Regions from separate parts of the Cobetia sp. Dlab-2-AX genome, predicted to be linked through region 1. Evidence: predicted binding sites of a transcription regulator. Region 1 holds the regulator's gene; the other holds the start of a gene.
The links. The regulator sigma-54, encoded in region 1, starts transcription at its own class of promoters, with help from an activator protein. The targets are predictions, from matches to a motif close to TGGCACNNNNNTTGCTNT.

Region 1 (16,769 bases):
ATGGAGTCGAGGACTTCGAGAATCACCGTATTCGGCAGGCGCTGCAGGATGTCGGCGACATCATCCGGTTCCAGGTTCTCGGTAGCGGCGAGAACGTCGACGGCGTCCATGTCCTTGAGGAAGTCGGTCTGGATGTCTTCGCCAAGGTATTGAAGGACATCGCCCTGTAGCTCGGCATCGACCAGCTCCCAGAGCAGATTACGCTCCTTGGGGGGCGAGGATTCGAGCAGGTGGGCCACGTCCACCGGCGCGAGGCCGCGATTGAGCATGCGTCTTGCCTGTTCCAGCTCGCCGCTTTCCAGCGCCTGTGACAGGCGATCAAGTCTTGGCTTGAGTTTTCGAGACGTCTTGCTCATCTGTCGGCTTCCCCTGTCGACATGAAGGACAGTGCTGATTCTACCATTGGCTCAGGGGGGCGCGTCGACAAAAGAGAACAGCGTTTCTTATCGAAAGGACAATCCGCGTTCCGGCCACTGGCGCAAAAGCAGCGTTGCATGGCTGTCAAGCGCAAGGATAGGTGCAGGGAAAGGGGGGAGGGTAGGTGAAAGGATAGGTGCAAGATCAGGTGCCAGGCATCCCACGCGAGCCGTTGATGGTGTCGCCAGGGGGGGCTGCCAGAGGGGGGGAGCTGGCCGATAAGCGAGCGGGCCGAAAAGATAGTTGACCAAGAAGCGAGCTGGCTGAGGAAGGAAGGCTGAGCGCATAGCGCAAATGTACAGCGCTGTCAGTGGCGGTTATTCGTCTTCCTCGAAACGCGCCTCGAACAGCGCCTCGATGGCCAGCATCGCCTCATCGGCCTGTTCGCCCTCGACATCGATCAACAGCTTGGTGCCGCAGGGTGCGGCAAGCATCAGCAACGCCATGACATTGGCTGCATTGGCGCGTCGCTCGCCATGGCTGACCATCACCGTCGCGCAATAGGGCGCACAGCAATTGACCAGCTTGGTGGCTGCGCGGGCGTGCAGCCCGCGACGGTTGGTCAGCGTCAGCTCACGAGAGGCCATCGCGACTCTCCTCGGTGCTGGTGTCTGAGTCGCTTTCGCCTGTGGTATCGACATGACTCAGTGCGGTATGAATACCCAGTTCACGATGGCGTAGACGCACCTCCGGCAGGCGCTCGGCGAAGTAGCTCGCCAGCTGCTCGCACAGGTAGACGCTGCGATGTTGGCCGCCGGTGCAGCCCACGGACACCGTCAGGTAGCTGCGATTGCTGTCCTGATAGGCGGGCAGCCAGCGTTCCAGCCAGCCGGCGATATCGTCATGCATCGCCTGGACGGTGGGGTAGCGCCGCAGGAATTCGGCCACGCTGTCATCGCGACCGGTATCGCCGCGCAGGTTGATGTCCCAGTACGGGTTGGGCAGGCAGCGGACATCGAACACCATGTCGGCGTCGGTCGGCACGCCATGCTTGAAGCCGAAGGATTCAAAGGTCAGCGTCAGGTGGCGAGAGCTGTGCTGGGCGACCTGCTCGGTGATCCGGGAGCGCAGATCGTGCACGCTCAGGTTGGTCGAGTCGATGACCAGATCGGCCTTCTGGCGAATGGGAGCGAGCGTCTTCTGCTCGATCTCGATGGCCTCGGCCAGGGTGTGGTCGTTGTCGCGCGTCAGAGGGTGACGACGACGGGTCGCCGAGTAGCGTTCCAGCAGCACGCGCGAATCGGTGGTCAGGTAGACGACCTGCACGTCCATGCCGCTCTGGCGGACGTTGTCGAGCAATTCGGGGAAGCGGGTCAAGGCTTCCGGCAGGTTGCGGGCATCGATGGAGACCGCGATACGTCGGCGTGCCGGACTGTCCTGTTCGAGCTGGTCGACCAGTGGCGCCAGCAGCATGCCGGGCAGATTGTCGATGGCATAGTAGCCAATGTCTTCCAGCGCCTGGAGAGCGATGGATTTCCCGGAGCCGGAGCGGCCGCTGATGATCACGATCTTCATGAAGTGCTCTCCAAGGGCGAGGTCAACGTCGAAAGAATGCAGGGGTGGGGCAGAAGGCTGCCCGCTATCAGTGCGCTGTACGTCGGCCGATGGGAGGCCAGCAAGACGAAAGCCCGGACGATGTCCGGGCCTGTGATTCAGCGCGCCGGTAATTCGGCGATGGCTTGGGTCAATGCCTCAAAGAGTGCACGCTGGCTGTCTGCCTGGCGCAGGGCCGAGCGATTGGTCGGGGAATTGAGCAATTCCGCGACCTGCCCGAGCAGCGTCAGATGGGTTTCATCCGCTTCCTCAGGCACCAGCAGCACGAACAGCAGATCGATGGGTTCTCCGTCGATGGCATCGAAGTCGATGGGTTCACCGAGCTTCAGAAACGCAGCGATTGGCGTCTTGCAATGCGGGCTACGTGCATGGGGCACGGCCACACCGTGGCCGATGCCGGTCGATCCCAGTCTCTCGCGCCCGATCAGGCGCGAGAAGACTTCCTGGCTATCCAGGCTGGGAATGTTCTGTGCGATGAAGGTGCTGAAGAATTCAAGCACCCGCTTCTTGCTCCCCCCGGGGACACCGTAAAGGGTGCGCTCGGGGGGGAGGATCTGATCAAGTGTCATGGCTGAAGGTCAACGGGTCCCGGTGCCCTGAGCACGAGCCTGGGACTTTTCCTTGTGTTTGACCAGCTGGCGATCCAGCTTGTCGGCGAGCGCGTCGATGGCAGCGTACATGTTGGGGTCTTCTGCCAGGGCGTGGAGGTCAGCGCCTGCTGCGTGCAAGGTGCAGGCAGCCTGCTGGCGCTCCTTCTCGATCGACAGTGTCACCTGAACATTGGTGATGTTGTCGTAATGCCGTTCGAGGCGGGCGAGCTTCTCGTTGACGTAATCGCGGAGAGGATCGGTAAGTTCCACATGATGCCCGGTAATATTCACTTGCATGGACACGCTCCTTTATCCAGCGGGTTGCCATTCAATTGTAACCCTTTTTGACTACGAGCAAACCCTGATCGGACGCTCTGCAACAGGCTTGACGGCCGCCGTCTGGCGATGTTTTCGCGCCCTTGCCAGCGGCGTCAGATGTCGTGAGCGTCTGTACCGACAATGCCCAAGCTTTGCGCAAAGATCAACGCTGCGCTGCATCGTGGCTCAGTGCTTGTCTTCAACTCAATGAAGGGTAGCGGAATGGACTTCAAGGTCACGCTTGAAGGGTGGTGCATGAAAGGCGCGCAAGAAGGCGGGTTTTCGTCGCCAATCCCTGCATGTACGCCGCCTTTCAGGCGCCTGGGTTGCGTGGAGCAAGCAGCGTGCCGGAAGGATCACCGAGTGTCATCCCGGTGCAATACGGCCAAAAGTGACTTTAAAAACATGCGATTGACGGTAAATGATGCTGCCGGAATGATGGATTTTTGCCAACATCCTGCGCGCCGTCATGGGCCATGATGGGTCATTGACGAGTGGTTGACGGCATGACAGGGCGCGCAACAGGCGCGCCGGTGTCAGTAATGTCAGAGGCTGGTGAGAGAGAAAACCAGCGTCTGAGGTTGGCGGCGGCTGCCATTGTGGAGGTGAAAGCAGGGCATGGCAGCTGCAGGTGATGCCTCAGGCCAGACGCTTGCGCTCGCTGGAGGATGGGATGCCCATCGCTTCGCGATACTTGGCCACGGTACGGCGTGCGACCTCGATGCCATCGCTGGCGAGCAGATCGACCAGGCGTGAGTCGGAGAGAGGCTTGCGAGCCGGTTCTTCCGCAATCAGCTTGCGGATGCGGGCACGAATGGCGGTGCTTGAGTGGGCGTCGCCACTGCCGCTGCCACCGACCTGGCTCGAGAAGAAGAACTTGAGCTCGAAGACGCCGCGCGGGGTGTGGATGTATTTCTGGGTCGTGACCCGCGAGATGGTCGATTCGTGCATCTCGACCACTTCGGCGATGTTGGCCAGAATCAGTGGCTTCATGCCTTCCTCGCCTTGCTCGAGGAAGTCGATCTGGCGCGCCATGATCTCGCGGCCGACCTTGAGCAGGGTGTCATTGCGTGATGACAGGCTCTTCATCAGCCAGCGCGCTTCCTGCAGGTTGTCCTTGAGGAAGGTGTTGTCGGCGGACTTGTCGGCACGCTTTATCAGTGCGGCGTATTCCGGCTGGATGCGCAGCTTGGGCAGCGCTTCCGGGTTGAGCTCGACCTGCCAGCCGTGGCGGGTATAACGCACCAGCAGATCAGGGATCACGTAATCGCTGGCGGGCTCGCCCCAGGCGGATGCCGGACGCGGATCGAGCGCGCGCACCAGGCGGATGACGTGGTCCAGCTCGTCATCGTCAAGGCTCAGTCGGCGCTTGAGCAGCTTGCGGTCATCGTTGCCCAGTGCCTCGAGGAATTGACGTACCAGGCGACGCGCCTGCGCCAGCAGCGGCAGATCATCCGGCAGCAGCGCCAGTTGCAGCAGCAGGCACTCGCGCAGGTCGCGGGCGAAGACGCCGGTCGGGTCGAACTGCTGCAGACGCAGCAGTACCTGCTCGAGCTCGGAGGCCTTGAGACCGGGCAGGCCCTGGCCGCGCAGACCATCGACCAGCTCATCGAGTGACAGGCTCAGGTAACCGGCACCGTCGACGGCATCGATCAGGCTCTCCGCCATCTGGCGTTCACGGCCATCGAGGTCGGTCATCGCCAGCTGCCAGCGCAGGTGGTCCTGCAGGCTCTCGACACTGGTATTGCGATCGAAGTCCGGCCCTTCTTCGCTCCCGCTGCCACTGCCGGAGCTGGTCAGGCTACCGGCGTGGTCCTGGTAGAGGTCCGACCAGTCACTGTCGAGGGGGTATTCCTCGGGAATCTCGCTTGAGGAGTCGGCAGTGGAGATCTCGCTCGTATCCTGTGTCTCGATGACATCCAGCGACTCGTAGTCCTCGTCGAGCTCCAACATCGGGTTGGACTCGAGGGCTTGCTGAATCTCCTGACGCAGATCGAGCGTCGACAGCTGCAGCAGCTGGATCGCTTGCTGAAGCTGCGGCGTCATGGTCAGCGAGGTGCCGAGGCGGAGTTGCAGGGTGGGTTTCATGGAGTCAGTCAATTCACGGCAAAGGAACGTGCTTACTACGCTATACCGTGACTCGGGGCACTGACAAGTGGTTGCTGTGAATATTCAAGCAACTTGCATGCCATGTTTCCACCAAGGTGGTATGGACGTCATGCATGCGTCTGATGTCAGACATGAAAAAGCCGCTACGCGATAAAATCACGCAGCGGCTTTTGAAGCTTTCGCCTCCGGTGGGCTCAGCGCAGCCGCTGACCCTAGAGCGTGAACTCGTGGCCCAGGTAGACGTCGCGCACCTGCTGGTTGGCCAGGATGGAGTCCGCGTCACCGTGGGCGATGATCTGGCCATCGCCGACGATATAGGCGGTGTCACAAATATCGAGTGTCTCGCGCACGTTGTGGTCGGTGATCAGCACGCCGATGCCACGATCGCGCAGTTGGCGCACGATGCTCTTGATCTCGCCCACCGAGATGGGATCGACGCCGGCGAAGGGCTCATCGAGCAGCACGAAGTCCGGCTCGGTGGCCAGAGCGCGGGCGATCTCGACCCGTCGACGCTCGCCACCGGACAGGCTCATGCCGGCGCTGGCGCGGATATGCGTGATGCTGAATTCCTCGAGCAACTCTTCAAGGCGTGCCTTGCGGCCATTGCGATCCAGGTCCTTGCGGGTCTCCAGAATCGCCATGATGTTGTCGGCTACCGACAGCTTGCGGAAGATCGACGCCTCCTGAGGCAGATAGCCGATGCCGGCGCGTGCACGCTGATGCATGGCGGCAGCGGAGAGGTCCTTGTCGTCGATGGAGACGTTGCCGGCATCGGCGCGCACCAGCCCGACGATCATGTAGAACGAGGTCGTCTTGCCGGCGCCGTTGGGGCCCAGCAGGCCGACGATGTCACCCTGACGGATCTCAAGCGAGATGTCCTTGACCACCTTGCGGCCCTTGTAGGCCTTGGCCAGATGGCGAGCGCTCAACGTACGCGGAGTAGCAGCAGTCATGACTCAGTTTTCCTTGCTGGCATTGGCGCCGCGCGGCGTCAGAGTCATGTGTACGCGACCGCCTTCGGTCTGCTGTGCCGTCTTGCTGTTGTTGGCGTTCACCTGGCGCTTGTCGAGGAAGTACTCCACGTAGCCGCCTTCGAAGGTGTCATCGCCTTTCTCGAGGCGCGCATTGCCGACCAGCTCCACGCGGCGCTCCAGCGCATGGTAGCGGATGGTGTCGGCCCAGCCCTTGACCAGCTTCTCGTCGGGTGCGGGTTGCTGTTCCAGGTAGGCACGCTTGCCGGTGGCCTTGACCAGCGAGATCTCGCCGCTGCCGGCGCGGCTGATATCGACGCGGCTGGCATCGAGCTTCATGCTGCCCTGGCGCATCTCCACCTGGCCGGTATAGGTGGCGGTACCGGCCTTGTCATCGAGAGACAGGGCATCCGCGGCGATGTTGATCGGCTGGCTGGCATCGCTGTCCAGCGCCATGGCGGCCGGGGCGAAGGTAGACATGCCCAGTGCCAGGCAGAGCGCCATGACACCGCTGTTGAGGGTCTGGCGACAGGCCGTCAAGGGCTTGCGAGTCGTGGAAGTCATGGTGGCTCCTTGGCATGACGGGGTCGCCGCCCGAGCAATGATGCCATCGAGCGGCAGGGAAGAAGGTGTTGCGGCGCGGGTCATGGCGCGACGGCCAGCCCGGCGGGTTCATTCACCGCTGGCAGGCGCTGCCTCGAAGGTGCTGTTGACGCGCCCCTCATCGGTAGTGGTGCTCTCGGTGCCCGAGTCTATGCGCTCGGCTTCCTTGCTGGCCTCGCTCTGGCCCGCACCGGGTTGCAGGACGCTGCGGACGCGGCCCTGCAGCACGGCGGAATCCCGGGAGAGGTCGGCGCTGAAGCTGTCGCTTTCGACATGCTGGCCATTCTGGGTGATCACGACCGGCACGTCACTCCAGGCGCGATTCTGATCACGGCTGTAGTGCAGGACATCGGTATCGAGGGTCCAGCGGTCATCGGGCTGGCGCAGTCTGGCATTGCCCTCGAGAGTGAAGGTGTCGCCGCCGGCGCTCAACACGCCACTGTCACCCGTGGCATACCAGCGGCGGTCTTCACTGTCGTTGGTGCGAATCTTCGGGGTCTGCGCCCGGGTCACGTCATCGCCTGGCGTATGCTCGATATGCGGCGAGCTCATGGACTGGATCGCCACGCCGCGCGCATCGAAGCGTGTCATGTCTGCCCCGTCGAGATAGTAATCCGGCTCACTGCTGTCGACCTCGACATTGACGGTCGATTCCAGGCTGTTGCGCTGCTCGATCAGCGCCAGCACGCCACCGACGAGCAGCAACAGCAGCATCAGCCAGAGACGCGGAGAAGGGCGGGGCAGACGTAACATCAGGGACGCGACTCCTGCAGGTAGGTATCCAGCACCGAGGCCCAGTGGCCCTGTGCCTTGAGCAGCAGATCACAGAGCTCGCGCACGGCGCCATCGCCGCCCTGGCGCGAGGTGACCCAGTTGGCCTCGCTCATCACGTAGGCCATGGCGTTGGGCACGCTGACGCCGAGGCCGACACGCCGAATAGCTTCGCGGTCCGGCAGGTCATCGCCACAATAGGCGACGTCTTCCAGCTCGATCCCGTGCTCGCGGCACAGATCGGTCAATGCGACCAGCTTGTCTTCACGGCCCTGGATGACATCCTGAATACCCAGTTCCTTGGCGCGACGCTCGACCATCGGTGAGCTGCGGCCGGTGATCAGCGCGACGCGAACGCCACTGCGCAGCACCAGCTTGAGGCCATGACCGTCCTGGACGTGGAAGGACTTGGTCTCGACGCCGTTGGCATCGTAGTGCAGGCGGTTGTCGGTGAGCACGCCATCGACATCCAGCGCCAGCAGACGCACGCGGCGTGCGCGGTCGATGATGTCCTGCGGATATTCTTCGCTCAGGGAATTCGTGTCGCTCATGGTCTTTCTCCTCGCACTCCGTGCATGCTTGACGCTGTCCTGTGAACGGCGCTGATGGGCGTTGAGCGGTGGCGTCTTGCCGGGACGATCTGCCGTCGAACAGAGACAGCGAACGCCCGCGGGAGTTCAGATCACGCCGCTGGCCAGCAGGCCGTGCATATGGATGGCCCCGATGGGGTGCTCATCCTCGTCACAGACTACCAGAACGCTGATGCGGTTTTCTTCCATGATGCGCACCGCTTCGGCGGCCAGCATGCTGGCGCGCACGGTCTTGCCGCCGCGGGTCATGACATCATCGACCTTCAGCGCGCGCAGATCGCCGTGCTGGTCGAGGGTGCGGCGCAGGTCACCATCGGTATAGACGCCGACCAGATGGTCGTCATCATCGATTACACAGGTGAAGCCCATGCCCTGACGCGTGATCTCGAGCAGCGCATCGCGCAGCGGGCTGCCGAGTGCCACGCGCGGCAGGGCGTCGCCATGATGCATCACGTCCTGGACTCGCAGCAGCAGGCGGCGACCCAGGCTGCCGCCCGGATGGGAAAGCGCGAATTCCTCGGCAGTGAAGCCGCGCGCCTCAAGCAGTGCCACCGCCAGGGCGTCGCCCATCACCAGCGCAGCGGTGGTCGAGGCGGTGGGTGCCAGATTCAGCGGGCAGGCTTCCTGGGCAACGCTGGTGTCCAGATGCGCCTCGGCGTCACGCGCCAGGGTCGAGCCGGGTTTGCCGGTCATCGAGACCAGCGGGGTGCCCATGCGCTTCAAGAGCGGTAGCAGCGCTGTGACTTCGGCGGTCTCTCCGGAGTTGGACAGCGCAAGTACTACATCGGCCGGCGTGATCATGCCCAGGTCGCCATGGCTGGCTTCCCCGGGGTGGACGAAGAAGGCCGGGGTGCCGGTGCTGGCCAGGGTGGCGGCGATCTTGCTGGCGACATGGCCGGATTTGCCCATGCCGGTCACGATGACGCGGCCCTTGGTGGCGAGCATCAGCTGACAGGCGCGGTCGAAGTCGTCATCGAGATGGCTTTCAAGCGCGGCGATGGCCGCCTCTTCAATGGCGAAGGTGCGACGGGCGCTGGCGCGAAAATCCGCCTGGCTGGCCGGAGTCTCATCAGCGGCGGCGGACTGGCTGGATGCTGAGGCGCCAGGTGTGGTGGCGTGTGGAGTGCTGGAAGGCTCGGTCATGATCGAATTGTTGCCTGTGGTTGGCCAGGGCTCAGGCCGCGCGGAAAGGGCGTGTCATCCCGCGCGGCGGCGTGGCAAACGATGATGAAGACGCTGCCGTCAGCGAGTCAGGCTGATGGCAAGCCAGGCCGTGTAGGCCAGATAGCAGGCGAGCAGGATAACACCTGGGGCACGGCCGATGCGCCCACGGCGCTGCCAGATGAGCAACGCGGCCAGCAGCAGCGTCAGTCCCAGCATCACCGGATAGTCACGGCTGATGGCGCTGCCATCCACCGGTCCCGGCGCCAGCAGGCCCGGCACGGGCAGCACGGCGAGGATGTTGAACAGGTTGGAGCCGATGACGTTGCCGATGGCGATGTCGTGATGGCGCTTGAGGGCGCTGGCCACGCTGGCGGCCAGTTCCGGCAGGCTGGTGCCGATGGCGATCACGGTCAGGCCGATGATCAATTCCGGCACGCCGAGTGCCTGGGCGATGTCGGTCGCTCCCCACACCAGCGCCCGCGAGCTGGCGATCAGCACGGCCAGCCCGACCAGTAGCCAGAAGATGGCGCGCCCGGTACTCATCTCGGGCACGTCATCCTGGCTTTCCGCCTCACTCGGGGCATCGACCTTGAACAGCCACACCAGCGTGAAGACCAGCAGGGCCAGCAGCAGGATGCCATCGAGACGCTCGAGCCCGCTGTTGGACAGCGCATAACCGCCCAGCGCCGTAGCCGCCAGCAGCAGCGGCAGCTCGCGGCGCACCAGCCCGAAATGCACTGGAATCGGGGCGATCAACGCCGTGACGCCGAGCACCAGGCCGATATTGGCGATGTTTGAGCCCAGCGCATTGCCGGTCGCGATATCCGGAGTGCCATCAAGAGAGGCCATGATGGAGACGACGATCTCGGGGGCAGAGGTGCCGACGGAGACAATCGTCATCCCGATCAGCAGTTTGCTCATCCCGGCGCGCCACGCAGTGGCCGCGGCTCCTTCGACGAAGCGATCAGCACTCCAGACAAGACCAATCAGGCCGATGACGACTGCAAGGATGGGAAATAGCATCAGAACTCTCGGGTCAGGGGGCAGGGCGGTGGCGTATCGCCGGGAACCGCGCCATTAAACGCATCCCCCCAATCCATTGCAAGACGGCGGCCTTGTTCGCATTGCAGGCCGTGTTGCCGAGCGCATTGCTGCCCGCATCACCACCCGCGGCACGGCTCTGTTGCCTTGATGAGACTGGCGGCACAGGGGTGGGTTCGGATACGATGTTCGCTAACTAACTTGATCCTTGGATCCCATGACTCGGACATTCGTCCTGTTCACGAGCCGACTGCGTGTGGCTTGTCACGGCGAAGGTCCCTCACAGCGGATGCTTCTATGACTGATTTGCCCGGTCAGACCGCAACCCGGACGGGTGCGGACGGCCAGGATGCGCAGGCTTCTTCACGTGGCGCGGCAGGCGAGATCAATCTCGATGACGCCCTGATTCGTGTCGAAGGCCTGCGGTTCACCCGTGGAGAACGCGAGATATTCTCCGGCATCGACCTCAAGATCCCGCGCGGCAAGATAACCGCCATCATGGGGCCTTCCGGTACCGGCAAGACGACACTGCTCAAGTTGATCGGCGGCCAGTTGACACCTTCGGCAGGACGCGTCGAGATCGCCGGGTTGCACGTGCATGGCCTGTCGCGGCGCGAGCTGTTTCGCATGCGCCGTCGCATGGGCATGCTGTTTCAGAGCGGTGCCCTGTTCTCCGACCTGAGCGTGTTCGAGAACGTCGCCTTCCCGTTGCGCGTCCACACCGATCTCCCCGATGCGATGATTCGTGACATCGTGCTGATCAAGCTCGAATCCGTCGGGCTGCGCGGCGCGCGTGAACTGATGCCGGCCGAACTCTCCGGCGGCATGACGCGGCGTGTGGCGCTGGCGCGAGCCATCGCGCTGGACCCGGACCTCATCATGTACGACGAGCCGTTCGCCGGGCAGGACCCCATCTCGATGGGCGTGCTGGTCAATCTGATCCGGCGCCTCAATGATGCGCTGGGCATGACGGCGCTGGTGGTCTCGCACGACATCAAGGAAACGCTGACCATTGCCGATTACGTCTATGTGATCGCCGATGGCAAGGTGATGGCGCAGGGCACCCCCGAGGCGCTGAACGCCGAATCGGACCCGCGTGTGGCCCAGTTCATCCACGGCAAGCCGGATGGCCCGGTGCCCTTCCATTACCCCGCCCCGGACTTCGCCGGCGACATTCTCGATGGTCGCGAGTCGGCAACCCGCAGGAGAGAGTCATGAGTGGTCTGAATCGTGGCCCGCTCGGGGCCATCACGTCACTGGGCCGCAGCAGCATCGACGTGATCGCGGCCATCGGGCGCGCCGGCATGCTGCTGGTGCAGGCCGGTATCGGCATCCCGTCCCGTGAGGGCATTGGCCTGTGGGTGCGACAGATGCACTTCGTCGGTGTGCTGTCGCTGGCCATCGTGCTGGTCTCGGGGCTGTTCATCGGCATGGTGCTGGCGCTGCAGGGCTACACCATTCTGGTCGGTTTCGGCGCCGAGGAAGCGCTGGGACAGATGGTGTCGCTGTCACTGCTGCGCGAGCTGGCGCCTGTGGTCGCGGCCTTGCTGTTTGCCGGGCGCGCGGGGTCGGCGCTGACGGCGGAGATCGGCCTGATGAAGGCCACCGAGCAGTTGACCAGCATGGAGATGATCGGCGTCGATCCGCTCAAGCGCATCGTCGCGCCGCGCCTGTGGGCCGGGTTCGTCTCGCTGCCGCTGCTGACCATCGGCTTCAGTGTCGTGGGTATCTGGGGCGGCAAGCTGGTGGGGGTCGACTGGCTGGGCATCTACGAGGGCGCCTACTGGAGCAGCATGCAGTCGAACGTCGATTTCATCGGTGATGTCATGAATGGCGTCATCAAGTCACTGGTCTTCGGGCTGGTGGTCAGCTGGATCGCCGTCTTCCAGGGCTATGACCTGATCCCGACCTCGGAAGGCATTTCGCGCGCCACCACACGTACCGTGGTTTATTCATCTTTGGCGGTGCTGGGACTCGACTTTGTCCTCACGGCCGTCATGTTCGGAGAGATTTGATGAAACGTACCCGCATGCTCGAGTTCGGCGTGGGCCTGTTCATACTCGCTGGTTTCCTGGGAATGGTCTTCCTGGGGCTGCGTGTCAGCGGCGTCACGTTCCAGCAGGCTGATGACACCTTCGTGCTCAATGCCAACTTCTCAGGGATCGGAAGCCTCAAGGCGCGGTCAAAGGTCACGATGGCAGGTGTTGCCGTCGGCAGCGTCGAGAAGATCGAGCTGGACCCGAAGTGGTTTGACGCCCGTGTCACGATGAAGCTGGACAGCAGCCTGCGTGGCAAGCTGAGCAAGGACACCACCGCCGCCATCCTGACGTCCGGCCTGCTGGGCGAGCAGTACATCGGCCTGAGTACCGGGGGAGACCCGGACGTGCTGGAGGACGGCGACACCATTCGCGATACCCAGTCTGCACTGGTGCTGGAAGAGTTGATCCAGCAGTTCGTGTCCAATTTTTCGAAGAGCTGATTCTGGAAGCGCTGATTCTCGAAGCGCTGTTCATCGAAGTCCAGGCACCCGGCGCATGCGTGTGATGCGCCGAAAGACCTGACTCGGTGCCTGTGGTTTCACGTTCGAGCACGATGCACATTTTCAAGGAGCAACCCTGATGATTCCTAGCCTCAAGAAGCTGATCCGTCCGCTGAGCGTGCTGAGCCTGTCCGCCCTGATGGCGCTGAGCCCGCTGGCCATGGCCGCCCCGCAGGAGCCGGACGTGCTGCTGCGCGACACGGTCGAGGGCCTGACTACCAAGATCGATAGCCGCGAGAGCTACTACAAGGACAACGTCGACGAGCTGGAAAGCCTGGTGGATTCCGCGCTGAAGCCGGTGGTGGATTATCGCTACATCGCCGCCAGCGTGATGGGCAAGTACTTCAAGGGCGCCTCTCCTGAGCAGCGCACCGAATTCGCCAAGGTCTTCCATGACACCCTGATCGGCACCTATGCCAAGGGGCTGGTGAGCTTCGATTACGCCAGGCTGGACGTGAAGGACAGCGAAGGTGAGCGTCGCTATGAAGACCAGGACACCGTCTACATGGACGTGGTCGATACCAAGGGCAAGGTCTATCCGGTGGCCTATTCCATGCGTCTGCGCAACGACAAGTGGAAGGTGGTCAACGTGATCGTCAATGGCGTCAACCTGGGCCTGACCTTCCGCAACCAGTTCGACCAGGCCATGCGTGACAACGGCCGCGACATCGATGCCGTCATCAAGGGCTGGCAGCCGGATGTCGACCTCGAGAAGGGTGAGGGGGATCAGGGCAACAGCTGAGCCCTGTCGTCGCCATGACCATGAAAACTCTCTTCGATCGCGAGGGCGTCACGCTGGAAGCCGGTGACGCACGGTTGAGCCTGAGTGGCCAGCCGGATTTCGACAATGCCGCAGAGCTGGCGGATTCCGGCAGGAAATGGCTGGGGCGCCGCGAGGATGGGGTTTCCATCGATCTGTGCGGCGTGGATAGCGCCAGTACTGCCACCCTGAGCGTGCTGCTCGAGTGGCAGCGCCATCTGGCGGAGCATGGTGGGCACGTCGCTCATCTCGCGTTGTCTCCCGCGTTGAGCCGACTGGCGGCAGTCTCTGGACTGGAAAACCTGCTGCCGGGGCTGAATGTCGCTGAGATCAGCGCCGAGCCCCCGCTGTCACTCGAGACGTCCTGAGCCAGCAGTGTGGCCTGACTACCTGTCAGGCCACACTGCTCTGCTGGATGCTAGAGGCTTGTCCGTATCGCCATTCATGCGCGCGGCAACGTGGAGGCAGCGATTGACTGCCAATCGCGTTCCCGCGCGCTTTTGATTACCATGTGCGGTCATATCGCATCGATCGTCGCGCAAGGATTCCCTGCCACGATCCCGACATGTACCGCGAAGGAGTCATCGCCCGTCATGCAACCGAATGATGTCAAGGCCCTGCTCGAGGCTCGTATCGAGAACGTCGATTTTCATATCCAGGGTGAGGGCTGCAATTTCCAGGTCGTCGCCGTGGGGGATGTCTTTGCCGAGCTGAGCCGCGTCAAGGCCCAGCAGCTGGTCTACTCCGCACTCAATGATGAGATCCGCTCTGGCGCGCTGCATGCCATCAGCATTCGTACCTATACCCCGGCGCAGTTCGAAGCTGCCGCCGGCAACGCTCAGGGTTGACCGGAACATTTCATGGATAAGCTGATCATCACTGGCAACGGGCCGGTCAACGGGGAAGTCTGGGCCAGCGGCGCCAAGAATTCGGCACTGCCCATTCTGGCAGCCACGCTGCTGTCGGAAGGTCCCGTGACCATCAGCAACCTGCCGCATCTGCAGGACATCACGACCAGCCTCGAGCTGCTCGGGCGTATGGGCGTCGAGCCGGTGATGGGCGACAACATGACCGTGCAGCTGGATGGCTCCAAGGTCGAGCATTGTCACGCGCCCTATGACCTGGTCAAGAAGATGCGTGCCTCGATTCTGGTGCTGGGCCCGCTGCTGGCGCACTTCGGCAGTGCCGAAGTCTCGCTGCCGGGCGGCTGCGCCATCGGCTCGCGTCCGGTGGATCTGCACATCCGTGGCCTGGAGGCGATGGGGGCCGAGATCACGGTCGAGAATGGCTATATCCGCGCCAAGGCGCCGGGTGGCCGCCTGAAAGGCGCGCGCATCGTCTTTGATGTCGTGACCGTCACCGGCACCGAGAACCTGCTGATGGCCGCGACCCTGGCCGATGGCCGCACCGTGCTGGAAAACGCCGCGCGTGAGCCGGAAGTCGTCGATCTGGCCGAGTGCCTGATCGCGATGGGCGCGAAGATCACCGGCCAGGGCTCCGACACCATCGTCATCGACGGTGTCGAGAAGCTGCACGGCTGTGAATACTCCGTCATGCCGGACCGCATCGAGACCGGCACCTTCCTGGTCGCGGCGGCTGCCTCGCGCGGCAAGGTGCGTGTCACGCGTACGCGTGCCGACACCCTGGATGCCGTACTGGCCAAGCTGGAAGAAGCCGGCGCCACCATCACCACCGGTGATGACTGGATCGAGCTCGACATGCACGGCAAGCGCCCGAAGGCGGTCAATATCCGCACGGCGCCGTACCCGGCATTCCCCACCGACATGCAGGCCCAGTTCGTGGCGATGAATGCGGTCGCGGAAGGCACCAGCACCGTGATCGAGACCATCTTCGAGAACCGCTTCATGCACGTGCAGGAGCTCAACCGCATGGGCGCCCACATCGCGCTCGAGGGCAACACCGCGGTCGTGACCGGCACCGAGCGCCTGTCCGGCGCGCCGGTGATGGCGACGGACCTGCGTGCCTCTGCCTCGCTGGTGATCGCGGCGACCGTCGCCGACGGCGAGACCATGGTCGACCGCATCTATCACATCGACCGCGGTTACGAGTGCATCGAAGAGAAGCTCTCCGGGCTGAACGTGATCATCCGTCGCTCCGCCGGCTGATCAGTGGCCCACCTCGTGCTGCCGGCCTTGATTGACCGGCAGCGCGTGCCGAATTCCTACGTACAAGCACGGGCGAATACCCCATGAGCAAGCAACTGGTCGTCGCCCTCTCCAAGGGGCGTATCCTCAAGGAAACCCTGCCGCTGCTGGCTGACGCTGGCATCGAGCCGCTGGAAGATCTCGACAAGAGCCGCAAGCTGCTCTTCGATACCAATCTGCCGGACGTCAAGCTGGTCATCATCCGTGCCACCGACGTGCCGACCTACGTGCAGCTGGGCGCGGCCGATCTCGGCATCGCCGGCAAGGACGTGCTGCTCGAGCATGGTGCCGAAGGCCTGTACGAGCCGCTGGACCTGGAAATCGCCAAGTGCCGCCTGATGACCGCCGGTGTCGTCGGTCAGCAGCAGCAGGGCGCTCGCCGCCGCGTCGCGACCAAGTTCGTCGATGTCGCGCGTCGTTATTACGCCGAGCAGGGCATTCAGGCGGAAGTCATCAAGCTCTACGGTGCGATGGAACTGGCCCCGCTGATGAATCTGGCCGACGAGATCGTCGATATCGTCGACACCGGCAACACCCTGCGCGCCAACGGCATGGAGCCGCGCGAGCTGATCACCGACATCAGCACGCGTCTGGTGGTCAACAAGGCCGCCATGACCATGAAGCACGATCGTCTCAAGCCGCTGATCGATCGCCTGCGTCAGGCCGTGGAAGCCCGCCGCGAGGCGTGATGGCGGCGTGCTGTTGGCATCGACCCGATGGATACCCAAGGTCGCATAGATGACCGTGGCAGAAGATGACGCTCGAAACGCCAGCTGCCGCCCCTGCTCGTCACGATCCTTATCAAGATGATAGGGGTAGGCGCTGGACAGAGCCCGTCCGGTTCAGCCTTCTCTGCCAAGCAATGAGAAAAGAGGTTCGCATGGATACCTTGATCAACCGGCTTGATAGCCGTGATACCGATTTTATTGCCCGCCTGGATCGCTTGCTGTCATGGGAGGGCGTGTCCGATGCCGAGGTACAGCATCGTGTCACCGACATCCTCGCGCGCGTCAAGCAGGAAGGCGATGTGGCGCTGGTGGAGTTCTCCAACCGCTTCGACCGCCTGAATGTCTCGAGCATGGCCGAGCTGGTCATCGGTGCCGAGCGTCTGGCCCAGGCCTATGCCGACTTGCCGGCGGATCAGCGCGAGGCGCTGGCTGTGGCTGCCGAGCGCGTG
Region 2 (4,595 bases), on a different contig from region 1:
ACATCACTCGAAGACCGCACCATCGATGAAGCCATCCGCCGGCATCGGCACCTGGCCCGCCTCACCGCTCAGCCACCAGGGCGACGGATGCGTGCCTTCGCTGCGCTCATCCACCACCGGCACCACCATGCCCAGCTTGCGGGCCGCCGTGCGGTAGAGGTCCGGCCGGACGCACCGCGCCAGCGTCGCCTCGAGATCCTCGTCACTGAAGCCCTGCAGATGGCCCCAGCGCTGCATCTGGGCGATGTACCAGCGTGTCTGGGAACGCCACGGGAAGTTGGCCGCGTAGCGATGGAAGATGGTCCAGCCGGGATTTTGCTGCTGAAACTCCTCCACCGACTGCTCGACATCCACGTCTTCCAGTCCGCGCGTCACCACGCTCATCGGCACCTCCGGCATGCCCTCATCATGCAGCCACTCGGCCGCCCTGGCCCGATTGCCGGGGCGGTCCAGCCAGGCGCAGGCCTTGAGCAGCGCGCGAATCAGCGCCTGATGCGCCAGCGGATGCTGCTCCGCCCAGTCCTCGCGCACGCCCAGCACCTTTTCCTGCCCGAAGCGCCAGATATCATGACTGCCCGCCACCACCTGCCCCATGCCCTGTGCCGCCGCCAGGCTGTTCCAGGGCTCACCGACACAGAAGCCATCCAGCGCACCGCTAGCCAGTTGCGCCGCCATCAGCGGCGGTGCCACGGCACGCATCTCGACGTCGCGGTCCGGATTGATGCCGCCGGCCGCCAGCCAGTAGCGCAACAGATAACGATGCGAGGAGAACGGATGCACGCTGGCCAGCTTGAGCAGGGGCTCGCCGCGCTGCTTGCGCTCGCGCACATGCGCCGCCAGCGCCTCGGAGACCTGCAGCGGGCTGGAAAGCGCGTGACCATTCTCGCCAAGCGTCGCCATCAGTGCGCGCGACAGGGTGATGGAGTTGCCGCCCAGATTGAGCGTCATGGCGCTGATCACCGGTGTGGCGCGGCCATCCAGGCCCAGGGTCGAGGTCAGCGGCATCAGCGCCAGCATCTGCGCGCCCTGCAACACGCCGGTCTGCAGGTCATCACGCAACGCTGCCCACGAGGGTTGCCACTTGAGTGTCACCGCCAGCCCCTCCTCGCGGAAAAGCCCCAACTGCTCAGCGACCACGAAGGGCGCGGCATCATTGAGTGGCATCAGGCCCAGCGTCAGCTGATGGCCATTCAGGGGTACATCTGTGGGCATCACGCATACCTCTTGAACGATCGAGAGAGAAGGACAGTACGGCGACCGGCTCAGCGCCGACGCGCGGCCTTGAGCAGCTCATCGGCCAGCTCATGCAGAGCCAGGCGCCGGTTCATGGCGGTCTTGCGCAGGTATTGATAGGCGGCATCTTCACTGAGCCCGCGCGTCTCCATCACCACGGCCTTGGCGCGATCGACGCTGCGCCGCTGCACCAATGTGGTCTGGGTACGGTTGAGCTCCCCCTTGAGTGCACGGTGCGCCTCGAAGCTGGTGATGGCGACCTCGACCATGCTGCGCACCATCGCTGGCATGACGTGGTCCACCACATAGGCCGAGACACCGGCGCCGGCCGCCTCACGCACGAGGTCCGGCGCATCTTCACTGGCCAGCATGATCATCGGCTTGGGATAGCGTCGCCCCAGCTGGCCGAGATGCTCCAGGGTGTCGCGGCTGGGCAGGTCGGCGTCGATGATCACCGCATCGGGCTGATGCTGCTCGACCAGCGCGTGCAGGTCCTCGTGCTCGTCAACGCGCAGCGCCACCTCGAAGCCGGCGCTCAATAGCGCCTGCTCCAGCGCGGCGGAGCGCTCACTGCGGACATCGACGATCAGCACGGTCACGGGCATGTCAGGTTTCCTTGGGTCGGGCATGAGACTTGCCGTACACCCAAGCAGGATCCGTGCCGCAATCTGGTGCAACCTTGCGGCCAAAGGCCTTCAGAGCGGTCGAGCCGAAAGCGTCGCTGCACTGCAATGAGGCATGCGCCTTGCCGACCCTCCCAGCACCATTCGCGTGCGCCAGACTGGTACCCCGCGCCTTGCTGACGCACCGCCAGCGCGCATCCAGCCCGAGACACCGCCTGCACGTGCCACCCTACTGTCCTTGCCAAGCCATTGATCTTCTGGGACTTGTCCCTCTCACACCCCCGCAACTGGCGCGCTACTTGCTTTGTTCCTGTCACTTGCCGTACGGACACTCTGCTGCCGGCAACCATGGCATCACCGACTGCTGCCATCGCTATCCATGACGTGGACCAGGCTCTTCGGAGTACGAGTGCGTCGAACCAGGCCCCTCAATGACGAGGCGCCCTTGCTGTCGTTCATTCACAGCCGTTCGACCACTCGCCGAGCACACCTGACCTCGTGCCCGGCACCGACGCTGAATCAGGAGCCCACTCATGGATATCCGCAACAAGGCCAGCCGCATCCGGCTGTTCAGCTTCAACACTCCGCAGATGCGCGCCTTCCACATGTCATGGTTCGCCTTCCACGTCTGCTTCTTCGGCTGGTTCGGCATCGCGCCGCTGATGGCCGTGGTACGTGACGACCTCGGCCTGACCAAGACCCAGATCGGCAACACCATCATCGCCTCCGTCGCCATCACGGTGATCGTGCGTCTCGCCATCGGCGTGCTGTGTGATCGCATCGGGCCACGCAAGGCCTATACCTGGCTCTTGTGCCTCGGCTCGCTGCCGGTGATGTGCATCGGTTTCGCCGACAGCTTCGAATCCTTCTTCCTGGCCCGCCTGGCCATCGGTGCCATCGGCGCTTCCTTCGTCATCACCCAGTACCATACTTCCGTGATGTTCGGCCCCAATGTGGTCGGTACCGCCAACGCCACCACCGCAGGCTGGGGCAACCTGGGCGGCGGCACTACCCAGATGCTGATGCCGCTGGTGATGGCCGGCCTGCTGATGCTGGGCGTCGAGCAGACCTTGGGCTGGCGTCTGGCGATGGTCGTGCCGGGCATCGTGCTGTTCCTCACCGGTATCGCCTACTACTTCTTCACCCAGGATGCGCCGGACGGCAACTTCAGCGAGCTGCGTGAGCGTGGTGAGCTGCCCAAGGCCGAGAAGGAATACAGCATGCGCGCCACCTTCGGCGCGGCGGCACGCGACATCCGTGTCTGGGCCCTGTTCCTCGTCTATGGCGCCTGCTTCGGGGTCGAGCTGACCATCCACAACGTCGCCGCCATCTACTTCTTCGACCACTTCGATCTCGATCTCGCCACCGCCGGTCTCATCGCTGGCCTGTTCGGCCTGATGAACCTGTTCGCCCGCACCCTGGGCGGCGTCTTCTCCGATCTCTTCGCCCGCCAGGCCGGCCTCAAGGGCCGCGTGCGCTGGCTGTTCATCGCGCTGCTGTGTGAAGGCGTCGCGCTGGTCGGCTTCGCGCAGATGGAAACCCTCGCGGTGGCCATCGGCATCATGCTGGTCTTCAGCCTCTTCGTGCAGATGGCGGAGGGCGCGACCTTCGGTATCGTGCCCTTCGTCAATCGCAAGGCGCTCGGCGCGGTCGCCGGTATCGTCGGTGCCGGCGGCAACGCAGGCGCGGTCGCCGCGGGCTTCCTGTTCCGCAGCGAGGAGCTGACCTACCAGGAAGGCCTGATGTACCTGGGCATGGGCGTGATCGTGATCTCGCTGTTCGCGCTGCTGGTGCGCTTCAGCGCCGCCACCGAAGCCGAGGAAAGCCGCGCCTACGACGCCGCCATCGCGGACCGCAAGCAGCAGAGCGAGCAGCAGCCCGCCTCGGCATAAGCGGATTTCCTTCTCCCCGAGCCAGACACAAGAAGGCCCCGCCTCTGGGAGGCGGGGCCTTCTTGTGTCTGATGACAGCTCAGGTCAGCGGCGACTCATCGCGGCGCTGACAGCCGAGCCTCAGCTATCGGTGGCGTTCTCGACGCTATCACCGGCTTCCTCGACGGCGTTGTCCATCTTCTCACCGGCCTTCTCCATCGGGCCTTCGTCCTCGCAACCGGCGAGCGACAGGCCACCGAGACCGAGCATGGCAATCATCAGCGAACTACCCAGAGTCTTGAGCTTCATGATGTCTCTCCTTGAATCATCGGTCGGAATGACGCGACAGCTGCCATCACCCGCAGGCTGCCACGTGGTGCTACCCATGACATGGAGCAGGAGCCTTGCCGTTTCAAGGGTCACGCAACGCCGAGTTGCCTGTGGCTGATCAAAACCAATCGCTCAGGGCTGCTCAGCTCAACCGCGCAGGGCTGATCAGATACCCAGCTCAGAGAAGGTATCGGGAAACTGCACTTCACCGCCCAGCCCCTCCAGATAGTCCGGCAGCAGCTCGAAGGCGACGAAGGAACCCGGCACGTCGTCATGATGGCAGTAGAGCCCGTAATGACACGCCGGATGAAAGCCCAGGTGGGTATAGAAATCCGCATGACCGGCCGCCACCACGGCCCCCGCCCCCAGCAGTCGACAGCGCTTGACCGCCGAGATCACCAGTCGCTTGCCGATGCCGTGACGCTGATGCTGGGGCAGCACCGCCAGCGGCGCCAACGCCATCAGCACGCGGTCCGGGTAGCCGGAAAGCTCCACGCGCGACACCATCACATGCCCCAGCAGACCGCCCTCGCCTTCA

Region 2: NH396_RS08820 (ANTAR domain-containing protein) is a predicted target of sigma-54. The motif match lies at 1,880-1,897, and genes of this name have one in related genera.

The regions. Positions count from the first base shown of each region.
Region 1 covers NZ_JAMXRV010000003.1:108,268-125,036, forward strand. The annotation lists gene mgtE (magnesium transporter) at 1-356, opposite strand, end outside; gene NH396_RS06125 (HPr family phosphocarrier protein) at 735-1,004, opposite strand; gene rapZ (RNase adapter RapZ) at 991-1,932, opposite strand; gene NH396_RS06135 (PTS sugar transporter subunit IIA) at 2,070-2,540, opposite strand; gene raiA (ribosome-associated translation inhibitor RaiA) at 2,550-2,858, opposite strand; gene NH396_RS06145 (RNA polymerase factor sigma-54) at 3,519-4,967, opposite strand; gene lptB (LPS export ABC transporter ATP-binding protein) at 5,201-5,941, opposite strand; gene lptA (lipopolysaccharide transport periplasmic protein LptA) at 5,945-6,523, opposite strand; gene lptC (LPS export ABC transporter periplasmic protein LptC) at 6,632-7,315, opposite strand; gene NH396_RS06165 (HAD hydrolase family protein) at 7,315-7,884, opposite strand; gene NH396_RS06170 (KpsF/GutQ family sugar-phosphate isomerase) at 8,011-9,066, opposite strand; gene NH396_RS06175 (calcium/sodium antiporter) at 9,166-10,110, opposite strand; gene NH396_RS06180 (ATP-binding cassette domain-containing protein) at 10,426-11,346, shown strand; gene mlaE (lipid asymmetry maintenance ABC transporter permease subunit MlaE) at 11,343-12,143, shown strand; gene mlaD (outer membrane lipid asymmetry maintenance protein MlaD) at 12,143-12,607, shown strand; gene NH396_RS06195 (ABC transporter substrate-binding protein) at 12,747-13,409, shown strand; gene NH396_RS06200 (STAS domain-containing protein) at 13,430-13,795, shown strand; gene NH396_RS06205 (BolA/IbaG family iron-sulfur metabolism protein) at 14,021-14,275, shown strand; gene murA (UDP-N-acetylglucosamine 1-carboxyvinyltransferase) at 14,288-15,553, shown strand; gene hisG (ATP phosphoribosyltransferase) at 15,637-16,281, shown strand; gene hisD (histidinol dehydrogenase) at 16,473-16,769, shown strand, end outside.
Region 2 covers NZ_JAMXRV010000004.1:203,179-207,773, reverse strand. The annotation lists gene NH396_RS08825 (CmpA/NrtA family ABC transporter substrate-binding protein) at 4-1,212, opposite strand; gene NH396_RS08820 (ANTAR domain-containing protein) at 1,263-1,838, opposite strand; gene NH396_RS08815 (NarK family nitrate/nitrite MFS transporter) at 2,390-3,748, shown strand; gene NH396_RS08810 (hypothetical protein) at 3,869-4,036, opposite strand; gene NH396_RS08805 (N-acetyltransferase) at 4,223-4,595, opposite strand, start outside.